2 regions of the Streptomyces sp. NPDC085900 genome follow, and region 1 is predicted to be linked to the other one. Evidence: riboswitches for the same ligand, from Rfam matches in the RefSeq annotation. Region 1 holds a riboswitch; the other holds the start of a gene.
What was found. Region 1 has a riboswitch for glycine ahead of gcvP (aminomethyl-transferring glycine dehydrogenase). Riboswitches for the same ligand answer to the same signal wherever they lie in the genome.

Region 1 (7,344 bases):
TCATCGGCAAGCCGGAGGACCTCGAACCGGCGCTCAACATCCCTGGAGGCGTGGTGCAGACTCTCGAGAAGGAGCAGGCCACCGTCACTGTCGACCGATCGAACAAGATCGTCGTGGACGCCTTGCGAGCGGCGAAGCGGCCTGACTACGCTCGGTCGTCCTCCCAGTGAACCGGCGGTGCATGGGGGGCGACCGGCAGGGGCATGAGGTTGCGGGGGGTCGGCGCACCGATTGGGTGGTGCGTGGTGGAAACTGTCTGGTGGATACGGACGTTGTGAGGATGTCCGGGTCGGCCGGCGTATTGAGTCAGGGTTCGTCCTGCCCCACGGGCGGGTCTGTTTCGGTCAAGGGGAATCGCCCGTGAAGTTGTTTGCGAAGTTGTTCGGCAAGAGCGCGCGAGAGGGCAGCGACAATGCCACTGCTCGTCATCGCGCACAGCCCGAGGCGGAAGGCCAGCGGCCCCTCTTCCGGGACCAGGTCCCTGGGCCGGGCGGTGACATTTCCGGAGGTCAGGGCGCGCCGTCGGTTGACCCTGCGCAGTCCGGCGGCATAGGTTTCGGGCAACCGTCAACCTCAAGTACGGGTGGAGGGTTTTCCCCTATGTCGGCCCTGGTGTGTACGAGGTGCGGTAACCGCAACGCGGAGAACAGCCGCTTCTGTTCCAACTGCGGCGCCCCGCTGCGCGGCGGAGCCGCCGCCGAACGGCCGTCCGAGACGACCTCCACGATCTCCATCTCCGGTATCGAGGCCTACGACGCCGAGGTCACCGGCCAGACGCAGCTGCCGGCGCTCTCCCCCGAGGCGCAGGCGGCCGTGGACGCGCTGCCGCTGGGCTCCGCCCTGCTGGTCGTGCGTCGCGGGCCGAACTCGGGAAGCCGCTTCCTCCTGGACGGCGACCTGACCACGGCGGGCCGCCATCCGCAGAGCGACATCTTCCTGGACGACGTGACGGTCTCGCGTCGTCACGTGGAGTTCCGCCGCGGTGCGGACGGCACGTTCACGGTGGCCGACGTGGGCAGCCTCAACGGCACGTACGTCAACCGAGAGCGGATCGACCAGGTCGCCCTGAACAACGGCGACGAGGTCCAGATCGGCAAGTACCGGCTGGTCTTCTACGCGAGCCAGCAGGGCTACTGACCGCTCCCGGACTCCGTCCGGGGGGACCCCAGGGAATGTCCATGCTGCAAACACCGAGCGGTGGTGCCGGCCACGGCACCGCCGCCACGGACGGTCTGATGAGCATCGGCGCAGTGCTGAACGTGCTGCGCGAGGAGTTTCCCGAAGTCACCATCTCCAAGATTCGCTTCCTGGAGTCGGAAGGGCTCATCGAGCCGCAGCGGACCCCTTCCGGGTATCGCAAGTTCACCGTCGGCGACGTCGAGCGTCTAGGCCACGTCCTGCGGATGCAGCGCGACCACTACCTGCCCCTCAAGGTGATCCGAGAGCACCTGGACGCCATGGAGCGCGGCGAGGCCGTGGCGCTGCCCGCGGTGGGCCGCCAGCGGGACGGTGAGGTCGTCCTGGAGCCCCTCGAGGGGCCGACGGCCGCCAGGATCGGAAAGGACGAGCTGCTCGCCGCCGCCGAGATCGGTGAGGAGCAGCTCAAGGAGTGGGAGTCCTACGGTCTGCTCACTCCAATGCCGGACGGGTCGTACGACGCGGAGGCGGTCACCGTCGCCTCGCTCGTCGTGGAGCTGGGGCGGTTCGGGATCGAGCCGCGGCACCTGAGGGCCATGAAGGCCGCCGCCGACCGCGAGGCGGGGCTCGTGGACCAGGTGGTGGCCCCGCTGAAGCGGCACCGCAATCCGCAGACCAGGGCCCACGCGGAGGCCCGCACGAAGGAGCTGGCGGCGCTCACGGTGAGGCTGCACGCGGCTCTCGTGCAGACCGCGCTCGGTGTGCGACTGCCCTGAGCCGGGCCTGCGTCGCGGGGCCGGATCGTCCCCCCGTTTCCTGCCCGACTACCCAAACGTCCCGGGCACGTCCTAGGGTTGCTGTGTGAACGAGCTCGATGTCGTAGGTGTCCGGGTCGAAATGCCCTCCAACCAACCGATCGTGCTCCTGCGTGAAGTGGGAGGCGACCGCTACCTCCCCATCTGGATCGGGCCCGGGGAGGCGACGGCGATCGCCTTCGCCCAGCAGGGCATGGCCCCCGCGCGACCGCTGACCCACGACCTGTTCAAGGACGTGCTGGAGGCCGTCGGCCAGGAGCTCACCGAAGTGCGCATCACCGACCTGCGTGAGGGCGTCTTCTACGCGGAGCTGGTGTTCGCCAGCGGAGTCGAGGTGAGCGCCCGTCCGTCCGACGCCATAGCGCTGGCGCTGCGCACCGGAACGCCGATCTACGGCAGCGACGGCGTGCTCGACGACGCGGGCATCGCGATTCCGGACGAGCAGGAGGACGAGGTGGAGAAGTTCCGCGAGTTCCTCGACCAGATCTCGCCGGAGGACTTCGGAACCAGCAGCCAGTGAGGCGAGGCCGGCCCGGCGGACACCGGTGGTCCGTCAGCGGCCGGTTCGCAGGCGATCACGGCTCAAATGCCCGCATTTGCCGGCGGCCAGTGCGAGCGTCCTGCGGCTCGCTCCGAGCTCATTCGGCTAGCCTTTCCCCGCGGTGGGGCACGGTAAACCACTCTCAGGGTGATTATCACTCGGCGTGCCGAGTGTGGCGGTCGTTGACGCACCCCTGGTGGCTGCCTACCGTCGAGGAGGCAGGTCAAGGACGGAGGTCGGCGTGAGAAGCAGCGGCGACGGTACGGCTGGGGGTGCCCCCGGACGAGGTCCGGAGGACAGCGGATCGTACCCTCCCCCGAGCTCTCAGCTGCGTGCGAGTTGGGGGGACCCCCATCACGGCAGCGCGGCCGATCACGTTCCGCAGCGACCTGCGGCCGTGCCGACCAGCGGAGGGGCGGCGTCCATGGCGTCCGAGCAGATCGGCTACCGCGGGCCGACGGCCTGCGCGGCCGCCGGCATCACCTATCGGCAACTGGACTACTGGGCGCGCACGGGGCTCGTCGAGCCGAGCGTGCGGCCCGCGTACGGCTCGGGGACGCAGCGGCTCTACAGCTTTCGGGACGTCGTCGTCCTGAAGATCGTGAAGCGGTTCCTGGACACCGGTGTGTCGCTGCAGAACATCCGCAGCGCGGTGCAGCACCTGCGGGAGAGCGGGTTTCGGGACCTGGAGCGCATGACGCTGATGAGCGACGGCGCCACGGTCTACGAGTGCACCTCGCCGGACGAGGTCCACGCACTGCTCCAGGGCGGCCAGGGCATCTTCGGGATCGCCGTCGGGGTGGTCTGGCGGGACGTAGAGAGCGCGCTGTCCCAGCTGCACGGCGAGCGGATCGACACCGGCGAGACCCTGGTGGGGCCCAACCCGGCCGACGAGCTGGCGCGGCGGCGCAACCGGGCCGTCTGAGGCGGGAGCGACGGCAGTCCGGCCGTCGCACGGGGGCATTGTCAGTGGCGTAGGGCAGCATCGGAGTTGTGAGAAACGCGCCCACGATCCTGCATCTCGACATGGATGCCTTCTACGCCTCGGCGGAGCAGGGGTCCAAGCCGAGTCTGCGCGGGAAGGCCGTGGTCGTGGGCGGACTGGGGCCGCGCGGGGTCGTGGCGACGGCCTCGTACGAGGCGCGGGTGTTCGGGGTGCGGTCCGCGATGCCGATGGCCCAGGCGCGGCGGCTGGCGCCGAACGCCGCGTATCTGGTGCCCCGGTTCGGCTTCTACCGGGCGATCAGCGTGCAGGTCATGGGGCTCCTGCACGCCCTGTCGCCCCTGGTGGAGCCGTTGAGCCTGGACGAGGCGTTCGTGGACCTGGAGGCCGGTGGGGTGGCCTGGGACGCGGTCTCGGCGCGGCTGGTGGGGGAGAAGCTGCGGGCCGACATACGGACCGTCACGGGGCTCACCGGGTCCGTGGGACTCGCGGCGTCCAAGATGCTCGCGAAGATCGCCTCCGAGGAGGCCAAGCCGGACGGGCTGGTGCTGATCGAGCCGGGGACCGAGCGGGCGATGCTCGGGCCGATGTCGGTGCGGACCCTGCCGGGGGTCGGGCCGGCGACGGGGGACCATCTGCGGCGGGCCGGGATCACCACGGTCGACGACCTCGCCGAGGCCGGGGAGGACGAGCTCGTACGGCTGCTGGGCAAGGCGCACGGGCACGCGCTGCACGCCATGGCGCTGGCTCACGACGATCGGCCCGTGGTGGCCGAGCGCGAGGCGAAGTCGGTGTCCGTCGAGGACACGTACGACGTGGACATCCATGACCGGCTGCGGGTGGGGCTGGAGGTGCAGCGACTCGCCGACCGGTGTGTGCGGCGGCTGCGGGCGGCGGGGCTGTCGGGGCGGACCATCGTGCTGAAGGTGCGGCGGTACGACTTCTCCACCCTGACCCGGTCGGAGACGCTGCGGGGGCCGACCGACGATCCGGCGGTGGTGCGGGAGGCCGCCGCGCGGTTGCTGGACTCCGTGGACACGACGGGGGGTGTGCGGTTGCTGGGGGTCGGGGTCAGCGGACTGGCCGACTACACACAGGAGGACCTGTTCGCCCAGGCGGCCGGGGAAGGGGCGGCCGAGCAGGTGGCGGAGGAGGGGGTCGAGGAGGCGGTCGAGGAGCAGCAGGTGGTCGTCGAGCGCCGGTGGCCCGCGGGGCACGACGTGCGGCATGCCGAGTTCGGGCACGGGTGGGTGCAGGGGAGCGGGCTGGGCAGGGTGACCGTGCGCTTCGAGACACCCGGGTCGGAGCCGGGGCGGGTGCGGACGTTCCGGGTCGACGATCCCGACCTGGAGCCGGCCGATCCGCTGCCTTTGGTCGAGGGGGCGGCGGGGGTCTCCGTCGAGGGGGTCGGCGCGTGACCGGGTACGCGGTCGGCCCTAGGCGTCCGCGTCCTCCGTTCCCGCGAGCTTGCCGAAGCTGCGGTCCGGGAAGGACGGCGGGGGTGCCACGTCCAGGCCGTAGTGGTGGTAGAGCTGCAGTTCCTGTTCGGGGGAGAGGTGGCGGCCCACACCGAAGTCGGGGGCGTCCTTGATGAGGGAGCGCTCGAAGGGGATGTGGAGAGTGCCCTCGACCAGTTCGCTCGGTTCCAGGGGGACGAAGGCGTCGCGGGAGAACAGACCGGTGCGTATCGCCGCCCACTCGGGCACGCCGGTCGCGTCGTCCAGGTAGACCTCGTCGACGGTACCGATCTTGGTGCCGTTGCGGTCGAACGCCTTGCGGCCGATCAGGTTGCGCGGATCGATGTCGGTCTGCACGTGCCCTCCTGTTGCTCGCAACTCGTCCTAAGCACTACAAAAGAGCACAACGGGACGGGCGGCCACTCGAAAGACCCCTGTGTTGTGCCCGCTGGTACGCTGGCACTGGCTGCTGACCCCGTGCGGGAGAGTCCTCCGGAGAACTCCGGAGGCGCCGAAGGAGCAAATCCTCCCCGGAATCTCTCAGGCTCACGTACCGCACGGACGAGGTCACTCTGGAAAGCAGGGCGGGTGTCGACGGCTTCCGCTCTCACCGACGGTGAAAACCGGGCGCCCCTGGGCGATCCGGTGAAGCTCTCAGGTTGAGATGACAGAGGGGGAGGCCGTCCGGGTACCCGCGCCGTGGTGCCCCTCGAAGGTCGTGTGTCAGACCAGGAGGCCTCCGCAATGACCGCCCACCGCATTCCGCTCTCCGAGCTCGAACAGGGAATCCCCTTCGAGCAGCGCCACATCGGCCCCGACCACGAGGCGCGGGCGAAGATGCTCGCGCAGGTCGGGTACGGCTCGCTGGACGAGCTGACCGCCGCCGCGGTACCGGACGTGATCAAGAACGCCGACGCGCTCGATCTGCCGGGCGCGCGGACCGAGGCCGAGGTGCTCGCCGAGCTGCGTTCGCTCGCCGACCACAACCAGGTCCTCGACTCCATGATCGGGCTCGGGTACTACGGCACCTTCACGCCGCCGGTCATCCTGCGGAACGTGATGGAGAACCCCGCCTGGTACACGGCGTACACGCCGTACCAGCCGGAGATCTCGCAGGGCCGGCTGGAGGCCCTGCTCAACTTCCAGACCGTGGTCGCCGACCTCACCGGCCTGCCCACCTCCGGTGCCTCCCTGCTCGACGAGGGGACGGCGGCCGCCGAGGCCATGGCGCTCTCCCGGCGTATGGGGAAGAACAAGAAGGGGCTCTTCCTCGTCGACGCGGACGCGCTGCCGCAGACCATCGCGGTCATCGAGACCCGTGCCGAGCCGGCGGGCGTGGAGGTCGTGGTCGCCGACCTGCGGGACGGCATTCCGGCCGACCTCGCCGGACGCGAGATCAACGGCGTACTGGTGCAGTACCCCGGCGCCTCCGGTGCCGTGAGCGACATCAAGCGGGTCATCGACCAGGCGCACGAGCTCGGCGCGCTCGTCACCGTGGCCGCCGACCTGCTCGCACTGACGCTGCTGAAGTCGCCCGGCGAGCTCGGCGCGGACATCGCCGTCGGTACGACGCAGCGCTTCGGTGTGCCGATGGGCTTCGGCGGACCGCACGCCGGCTACATGGCCGTACAGGAGAAGTTCGCGCGCAGCCTGCCCGGGCGGCTCGTCGGCGTGTCCGTGGACGCGGACGGGCACAAGGCCTACCGGCTGGCGCTGCAGACCCGTGAGCAGCACATCCGCCGTGAGAAGGCCACCAGCAACATCTGTACGGCCCAGGTGCTGCTCGCCGTCATGGCCGGCATGTACGCCGTCTACCACGGGCCGGAGGGCCTGAAGGGCATCGCGCGGCGCACCCACCGGTACGCCGCCATCCTGGCCGAGGGGCTGCGGGCCGGCGGGGTCGAGGTCGTGCATGGCGCCTACTTCGACACCCTGACCACGCGCGTCCCCGGGCAGGCGGCCGAGATCGTCGCCGCCGCCCGGGACAACGGCGTCAACCTGCGGTTCGTCGACGCCGACCACGTCTCTATGGCCTGCGACGAGACCACCGGCCGGGCCCAGCTGAGCGCCGTGTGGAGCGCCTTCGGGGTCAAGGGCGACATCGAGGCGCTGGACGCCGTCGTCGAGGAGACGCTGCCGCAGGAACTGCTGCGCGACGACGACTTCCTCACCCACCCCGTCTTCCACCAGCACCGCTCCGAGACCGCGATGCTGCGCTACCTGCGCCGCCTCGCCGACCGGGACTACGCGCTCGACCGCGGCATGATCCCGCTGGGCTCCTGCACCATGAAGCTCAACGCGACGACCGAGATGGAGCCGGTCACCTGGCCCGAGTTCGGGCAGATGCACCCCTTCGCGCCCGCCGAGCAGGCCCAGGGCTACCTGACGCTCATCCGCGAGCTGGAGGAGCGGCTGGCCGAGGTCACCGGGTACGACAAGGTGTCGTTGCAG
Region 2 (7,344 bases), on a different contig from region 1:
CGCGTTGCTCGCGTGCGTCCCGGAGCTCGTCGTCTCCCAGTCCACGGCGAGGATGTCGCCCGCCTTCTCGGGGGCGTGCTTGACGAAGTACTCGGCCTGGGCCTCGAGGTTGCCCGGCCACAGGAAGTGGTAGAAGCCGACGACCAGACCCGCGTCCCGGGCGGTCTTCGTCTGCGCGGCGAGTCTCGGGTTGACGTACGAACGGCCCTCCGTCGCCTTGATGAAGGCGAAGGAGAGGCCGTCCGTACCGTACGAGGCGGACTGGAACGCGCTGACGTCGATTCCGTGCAGCATGGGGGGACTCCCTGAAGTGCTGTGGTGGGGAGAGGAGTTGCGGCACCCCATACTTTAGGACGTCAACTTCTCGCGGCCACCGAACTCAGCACGGATGCCGGCTTCGCCGCCCAGTCGGAAGTGATCAGACTCGCGTGGTCCGCGGCCAACAGCGCCAGCCGGGCGGCCACTTCGGCGTCCGTGGGTGCGGTCGAGGAGATCGCCGGGGAGACGCCGGCCGCGTCCGTCATGATCAGGATGTAGTGGTTCGCCGAGTAGAAGGACGTGTCGTAGCCGTTGTTCACGTACGACGCCGCGTCACCGTCGAAGAAGACGAACCACGGCCGGATGGAGCTGTCGTAGCGGGCGGTGCGCGGGTCGCCGCCCGCCGCGCCGAGCACCGCGGGGAAGGCCTGCGCCGCCGAGATGTTCCCGGCCGCGTACAGGTCGCGCAGGTGGTCGCCGTACTCCTCGTCGGTCCAGTAGTGGTCGAAGGGGTTCTGCTGCTCGACCGTGCCGGGGATGAGCTCGAAGAGGAACTTGCCCTTCATCGCGTCCCGCGTCGGCCACGCGTTCGCCTTCGCCGCCGCGTCGAGCGTGGAGTAGGAGGAGCCGAGCAGGTCGGCCGGCCTGAAGACGCTGCCGCCGAGCTTGCGCGAGACCAGCGTGTCGAACTCGTCGGGGCCGAGGCCGACGTTGTTGTTGAACCCCACCTTCATCTCGACCTTGACGACGACGGGAGCGTGGTCGGGGTGGAGCTGCTGCCAGGCCGCCATGTTGTCCAGGCAGCTGCCGAGGTCCTGGTTGCGGCTCTTGCTGTAGAGCTCGCTCGGCGTGGCCGCCTTCTCGCAGTTGTTGTCGTTGCCGAGCGGGTTGCTGTGGCTCACCCGCCACCGCCTGCTCAGACTGTCCGCGTACACGTCCAGCTCCAGCAGCGAGGCACCGGAGTCCAACGCCTGTGCCCAGTAGGTGTACTTGGCCTTGTCGTACGCGTTGTGCGTTCCGATCGCGGTCGTCTCCGAGAACTTCGGCGACGCCGCCTGGGCGTTGCCCGGTACCGCCATCAGCATCGCGGCCGCGCCCAGCAGCGCCGCCCACCGTCTCACCACGCGCATGCGTCAGATCCCCTTCGCCGTCACCGAGTTGGCGGCAGCGTAGGGGCAGACGGTTACTGATGGGTAGACCCGGGTGGAACGTCATTCTCCGCCAGGCGGAGGGGAGTTCAGCACTCGATGATGTTCACGGCGAGTCCGCCGCGGGCGGTTTCCTTGTACTTGACGCTCATGTCGGCCCCGGTGTCCTTCATGGTCTTGATGACCTTGTCGAGGGAGACCTTGTGGGAGCCGTCGCCGCGCATGGCCATCTTCGCCGCCGTGACCGCCTTCACCGCGGCCATGCCGTTGCGCTCGATGCACGGGATCTGGACCAGGCCGCCGACCGGGTCGCAGGTCAGGCCCAGGTTGTGCTCCATGCCGATCTCGGCCGCGTTCTCGACCTGTTCGGGCGAGCCGCCGAGGACCTCGGCGAGGGCGCCCGCCGCCATCGAGCAGGCCGAGCCGACCTCGCCCTGGCAGCCGACCTCGGCGCCGGAGATGGAGGCGTTCTCCTTGAACAGCATGCCGATGGCGCCGGCGGCGAGCAGGAAGCGGACCACGCCGTCCTCGTCCGCGCCCGGCACGAAGTTGATGTAGTAGTGCAGGACGGCGGGGATGATGCCGGCCGCGCCGTTCGTCGGCGCGGTGACCACGCGGCCGCCCGCCGCGTTCTCCTCGTTCACCGCCATCGCGTAGAGCGTGATCCACTCCATCGCGTGCGCCAACGCATCGCCCTCGGCGCGCAGTTGACGCGCCGACATCGAAGCCCGGCGCCGGACCCGCAGGCCACCGGGCAGGATGCCCTCCCGGGACATGCCGCGGGACACGCACGCCTGCATGACGCGCCAGATCTCCAGCAGCCCGGCCCGTATCTCCTCCTCGGTGCGCCAGGCCTTCTCGTTCTCCAGCATCAGCGCGGAGATCGACAGCCCGGTCTCCTCGGTCAGGCGCAGCAGCTCGTCGCCGGTCCGGAAGGGGTACTTCAGCACGGTGTCGTCGAGCTTGATGCGGTCCGCGCCCACCGCGTCCTCGTCGACGACGAAGCCGCCGCCCACCGAGTAGTAGGTCTTCGACAGCAGTTCGGCGCCGGAGGTGTCGAACGCCCACACCGTCATGCCGTTCGCGTGGTAGGGCAGCGCCTTGCGGCGGTGCAGCACCAGATCGTCGTCGAAGGAGAACCCGATCTCGTGCTCGCCGAGCAGCTTCAGCAGCCCCGCGGTCCTGATCGACTCCACGCGCTCGTCCGCCGTCTCCACGTCCACCGTCCGCGGCGAGGCGCCCTCGAGACCGAGCAGTACCGCCTTGGGCGTGCCGTGCCCGTGGCCGGTCGCGCCGAGCGAGCCGTACAGCTCGCAGCGCACCGAGGCGACGGAGGGCAGCAGGCCCTCGTTGCGCAGGCGGCGGGCGAACATGCGCGCCGCGCGCATCGGGCCGACCGTGTGGGAGCTGGACGGGCCGATGCCGATCGAGAACAGGTCGAAGACCGAGATGGCCACGGGTACTCCTCAGTGCAGGGGTGGCGGGGCACCCGCTCACGGGTGCCCCACCGGGGACTTACTTGTTCAGGCCGGCGTACAGCGGGTGCTTGTCGGCCAGGGCCTCGACCCGGGCCTTCAGTCCGGCCGCGTCGTACGACGGCTTCAGCGCCTCGGCGATCACGTCGGCGACCTCGGCGAAGTCCTCCGCCGTGAAGCCGCGGGTCGCCAGCGCCGGCGTACCGATCCGCAGCCCCGACGTGACCATCGGCGGGCGCGGGTCGTTCGGAACCGCGTTGCGGTTGACCGTGATGCCGATCTCGTGCAGCCGGTCCTCGGCCTGCTGCCCGTCCAGCTCGGACTCGCGCAGGTCGACCAGGAGCAGGTGCACGTCCGTCCCGCCGGACAGGACGTTCACCCCGGCCTCGCGGGCGTCGGCGGCCGTCAGCCGCTCGGCGAGGATGCGCGCACCCTCCACCGTACGCCGCTGGCGCTCCTTGAACTCCTCGCCCGCGGCGACCTTGAAGGACACCGCCTTCGCCGCGATCACGTGCTCCAGCGGACCGCCCTGGAAACCGGGGAAGACCGAGGAGTTCAGCTTCTTCGCGAAGTCGGTGCTGCGCGCGAGGATGATGCCGCCGCGCGGGCCGCCGAGCGTCTTGTGCGTGGTGGAGGTGACGACGTCCGCGTAGGGCACCGGGTTGGGGTGCAGCCCCGCCGCGACCAGGCCCGCGAAGTGGGCCATGTCGACCCACAGGTACGCCTCGACCTCGTCGGCGATCCGGCGGAACTCGGCGAAGTCCAGCTGCCGCGGGTACGCCGACCAGCCCGCGATGATCACCTTCGGGCGGTGCTCCTTGGCGAGCCGCTCCACCTCGGCCATGTCCACCAGGCCGGCGTCGTCGACGTGGTACGCGACCACGTCGAACTGCTTGCCGGAGAAGTTCAGCCGCATCCCGTGGGTGAGGTGCCCGCCGTGGGCGAGGTCCAGACCCAGGATGGTGTCGCCGGGCTTGGCCAGCGCGAACAGGGCCGCCTGGTTGGCGGAGGCGCCGGAGTGCGGCTGGACGTTGGCGTACGCGGCGCCGAACAGCTCCTTCACCCGGTCGATGGCGATCTGCTCGGCGACGTCGACGTGCTCGCAGCCGCCGTAGTAGCGCCGGCCGGGGTAGCCCTCGGCGTACTTGTTGGTCAGCACCGAGCCCTGGGCCTCCATGACCGCCAGCGGAGCGAAGTTCTCCGACGCGATCATCTCGAGGGTGGACTGCTGGCGCCCGAGTTCGGCGTCGACCGCGGCCGCGATCTCCGGGTCGAGCTCGTGCAGGGACGTGTTCAGGACAGACATGCGTCTACGGCTCCTCAGCCGGCGTTCTGGGCGGTGTACTCGTCGGCGGAGAGCAGGTCGGACGGCTCCTCGGTGACCCGCACCTTGAACAGCCAGCCGCCCTCGAAGGGGGCCGAGTTGACCAGGGACGGGTCGTTCACCACGTCCTCGTTGATCTCGGTGACCTCACCGGTGACGGGGGAGTACAGGTCGCTGACCGACTTGGTCGACTCCAGCTCGCCGCAGGTCTCGCCCGCGGTCACGGCGGAGCCCACCTCGGGAAGCTGGGCGTAGACGACGTCGCCGAGGGCGTTGGCCGCGAACTCGGTGATGCCGACCGTCGAGACGCCGTCCTCGGCGGCCGACAGCCACTCGTGCTCCTTGCTGTAGCGCAGCTGCTGGGGGTTGCTCATGGCCTGAATTCTCCTGTACGCGCGGGAGTGCTGGTGAATGGGGGACTGCTGGAAACGCGAGTGAGCAGGGCGGATGTGCTCGGCGTCACGTCCGTGCGGGAAGCCGCCCGCTCCAGTGTCTACTTCTGCCGCTTGTAGAAGGGCAGTGCCACGACCCCGTACGGCTCGTGGCTGCCCCGGATGTCCACGCCGACCCCGGGCGTGCCCGGCGCCGCGTGCGCCGCGTCGACGTACGCCATGGCGATCGGCTTGCCCAGCGTGGGGGAGGGGGCGCCGGAGGTGACCTCGCCGATCACCTCGCCGCCGGCGACGACCGGGTACCCGGCGCGCGGCACGCGGCGGCCCTCGGCGACCAGGCCGACCAGGACCCGCGGCGGGTTCTCCTGCGAGCGTGCGGCGGCCGCCTCCAGGGCCTCGCGCCCCACGAAGTCGCCCTCCTTGTCGAACTTCACCACCCGGCCCAGGCCGGCGTCGAAGGGCGTCAGCGCGGTGCTCAGCTCGTGCCCGTACAGCGGCATACCCGCCTCCAGGCGCAGCGTGTCCCGGCAGGACAGTCCGCAGGGGACGAGCCCGGCGCCCTCGCCGGCCTTGGTCAGCGCCTGCCACAGCTCGACGGCGTGTTCCGGCCGTACGAAGAGCTCGAAGCCGTCCTCGCCGGTGTAGCCGGTGCGCGCGATGAGCGCCGGGACGCCGGCGACCGTGCCCGGCAGGCCGGCGTAGTACTTCAGGCCGTCGAGGTCGGCGTCGGTGAGGGAGGCGAGGATGCCGGGGGACTCGGGGCCCTGCACGGCGAGCAGCGCGTAGGCGTCCCGGTCGTCGCGCACCTCGGCGTCGAAGCCCGCGGCCCGCTCGGTGAGGGCGTCCAGGACCACCTGGGCGTTGGAGGCGTTGGCGACGACCATGTACTCGGTCTCCGCGAGCCGGTAGACGATCAGGTCGTCCAGGATGCCGCCGTCGGCCCGGCAGATCATGGTGTAGCGGGCGCGGCCCACGCCGACCGAGGCGATGTTGCCCACCAGGGCGTGGTTCAGCAGGGCGGCCGCCTGCGGGCCGGTCACGGTGATCTCGCCCATGTGGGAGAGGTCGAAGAGGCCCGCCTTCGTCCGCACGGCGAGGTGCTCGTCGCGCTCGGAGCCGTAGCGCAGGGGCATGTCCCAGCCGGCGAAGTCGGTCATCGTCGCGCCCAGCGAGCGATGCAGGGCATCGAGCGCGGTACGGCGGATTTCGGTACTGCTCATCGGACGGTCGTCTCCCAGGGCGTTGAACATGACGGACGAGGTCATGACGGGCGAGGTCGTTCCTCCCCATCTGTCATCGGAACCTGAGAGGTTCGCCATGACCGCGGACGGCATGGCTTGCACCGTGGGTGGGACCGCCGAGGACGGCGGCCCGCTTTTCAGATGTGCCTCGCCCGCGCGGTAACGGGGCCTGAGAGATTCAAGGGAGGGACTTGCTCCTTCGGCGCCCCAGCGACGCAGACGTACTGGGGACTCTCCCGCGCGGATTCAAACGGCCGGTATGCAGTTGGCGCGCACATCATTGCACGCCCCGCCCGGCCCGTGGCAGGCCGCATCTGTAACAGGCCTGTGGCGGGAAAAGAACCGAACCGCGAGAGATCCTGCATTACCTTCCCTTTACAAACAGTGGGGAGAAGCTTTCCTGGCCCCGCAGGAAGGACGATCACGGTGAACAGGACCACGGTGTACGCCACGACCTCGGCGGTCACGCTGCCCGAGCAGCCCGCGGCCCCGGCCCGCGAGCGGTGCGGCGAGGGACCGGCGCGGGTCGTCCGAGACCTCCGTGACCGCTCGGGCCGCAGTCCGCACGCCCTGCTCTTCGGCCCCCGTGACGTCGTCGTCGTCACCGGCCTGCCCGGCAGCGGCAAGTCCACGCTGATGAGCCGCGCGGTGCGGGGCGTACGCGTCGACTCCCAGGACACCCGGGACCGCTGGGAGGCCCGCGCCCCGCGCCTGCTGCCGTACGCGGTCTACCGCCCGCTGGTCCGCCTCGCCCACTTCGCCGGCCTGCGCCGCGCCCTGCGGCAGGGGAAGGGCGTCGTCGTGCACGACTGCGGCACCCAGGCCTGGGTCCGCGACTGGCTGGCCCGCGAGGCCCGCCGCCGGGGCGGTGCCCTGCACCTGCTCCTCCTGGACGTCACCCCGCGCACTGCGCTGGAGGGCCAGCGCGAGCGCGGCCGGGGCGTCTCCCGCTACGCCTTCCTGCGCCACCGCACCGCGGCCGCCCGCCTGATCCGCTCCGTCGAACGCGGCGACCTCCCCACGGGCGTCACCACAGCCCTCCTCCTGGACCGCCCCGCAGCGGACACCCTCACGAGAATCACGTTCACCGCCTGACCGGCGGCGTCGCTGCGGGCTCGGGGGGCCTCGGCCTGGGGGCTCGCGCGCGGCTCGCAACCCGCCCCCCACCGGCGGCCCCGCCGCGCGCGTCGCGGCGCGCCCCCGAGCGGGAGTCGGCGCGTGCGCGGAGGGGCTCAGTGACGGCCTCGGCCCCGGCGCTCGTGCCCGGCTCGCACCCCGCCCCCGCCCCACCGGCGGCCCCGCCGCGCCCGCGCCGCTGGGCGTGAGTAGGCGCGTGCGCGGCCGGGGCCGCTGTCGGCTCGGGGACGGCCTCGGCCGAGGGGCTCGGGCCCGTCTCGGGGCCCGCCCCCCACCGGCGGCCCCCGCCGCCAGACTCACCCGCCTGCGCGTCGCGGCGCGCCCCCGAGCGCGAGTCGGCCCGTGCGCGGGGAGGGCCCGCTGTCGGCT

Region 2: it holds a riboswitch for glycine, as region 1 does, so the genes downstream of both, gcvT (glycine cleavage system aminomethyltransferase GcvT) here and gcvP (aminomethyl-transferring glycine dehydrogenase) in region 1, are expected to answer to the same signal.

Annotation. Positions count from the first base shown of each region.
Region 1 is NZ_JBITSP010000002.1:5,471-12,814, forward strand. It holds gene ACIGDI_RS04745 (DUF881 domain-containing protein) at 1-170, shown strand, start outside; gene ACIGDI_RS04750 (FHA domain-containing protein) at 232-1,137, shown strand; gene ACIGDI_RS04755 (MerR family transcriptional regulator) at 1,179-1,913, shown strand; gene ACIGDI_RS04760 (bifunctional nuclease family protein) at 1,999-2,472, shown strand; gene ACIGDI_RS04765 (MerR family transcriptional regulator) at 2,735-3,418, shown strand; gene ACIGDI_RS04770 (DNA polymerase IV) at 3,487-4,854, shown strand; gene ACIGDI_RS04775 (PRC-barrel domain-containing protein) at 4,873-5,250, opposite strand; glycine riboswitch at 5,364-5,459, shown strand; gene gcvP (aminomethyl-transferring glycine dehydrogenase) at 5,638-7,344, shown strand, end outside.
Region 2 is NZ_JBITSP010000010.1:342,317-349,660, reverse strand. It holds gene ACIGDI_RS31665 (glycoside hydrolase family 25 protein) at 1-294, opposite strand, end outside; gene ACIGDI_RS31660 (phosphatidylinositol-specific phospholipase C domain-containing protein) at 357-1,388, opposite strand; gene ACIGDI_RS31655 (L-serine ammonia-lyase) at 1,496-2,863, opposite strand; gene glyA (serine hydroxymethyltransferase) at 2,922-4,187, opposite strand; gene gcvH (glycine cleavage system protein GcvH) at 4,202-4,579, opposite strand; gene gcvT (glycine cleavage system aminomethyltransferase GcvT) at 4,699-5,817, opposite strand; glycine riboswitch at 5,986-6,087, opposite strand; gene ACIGDI_RS31635 (AAA family ATPase) at 6,265-6,933, shown strand.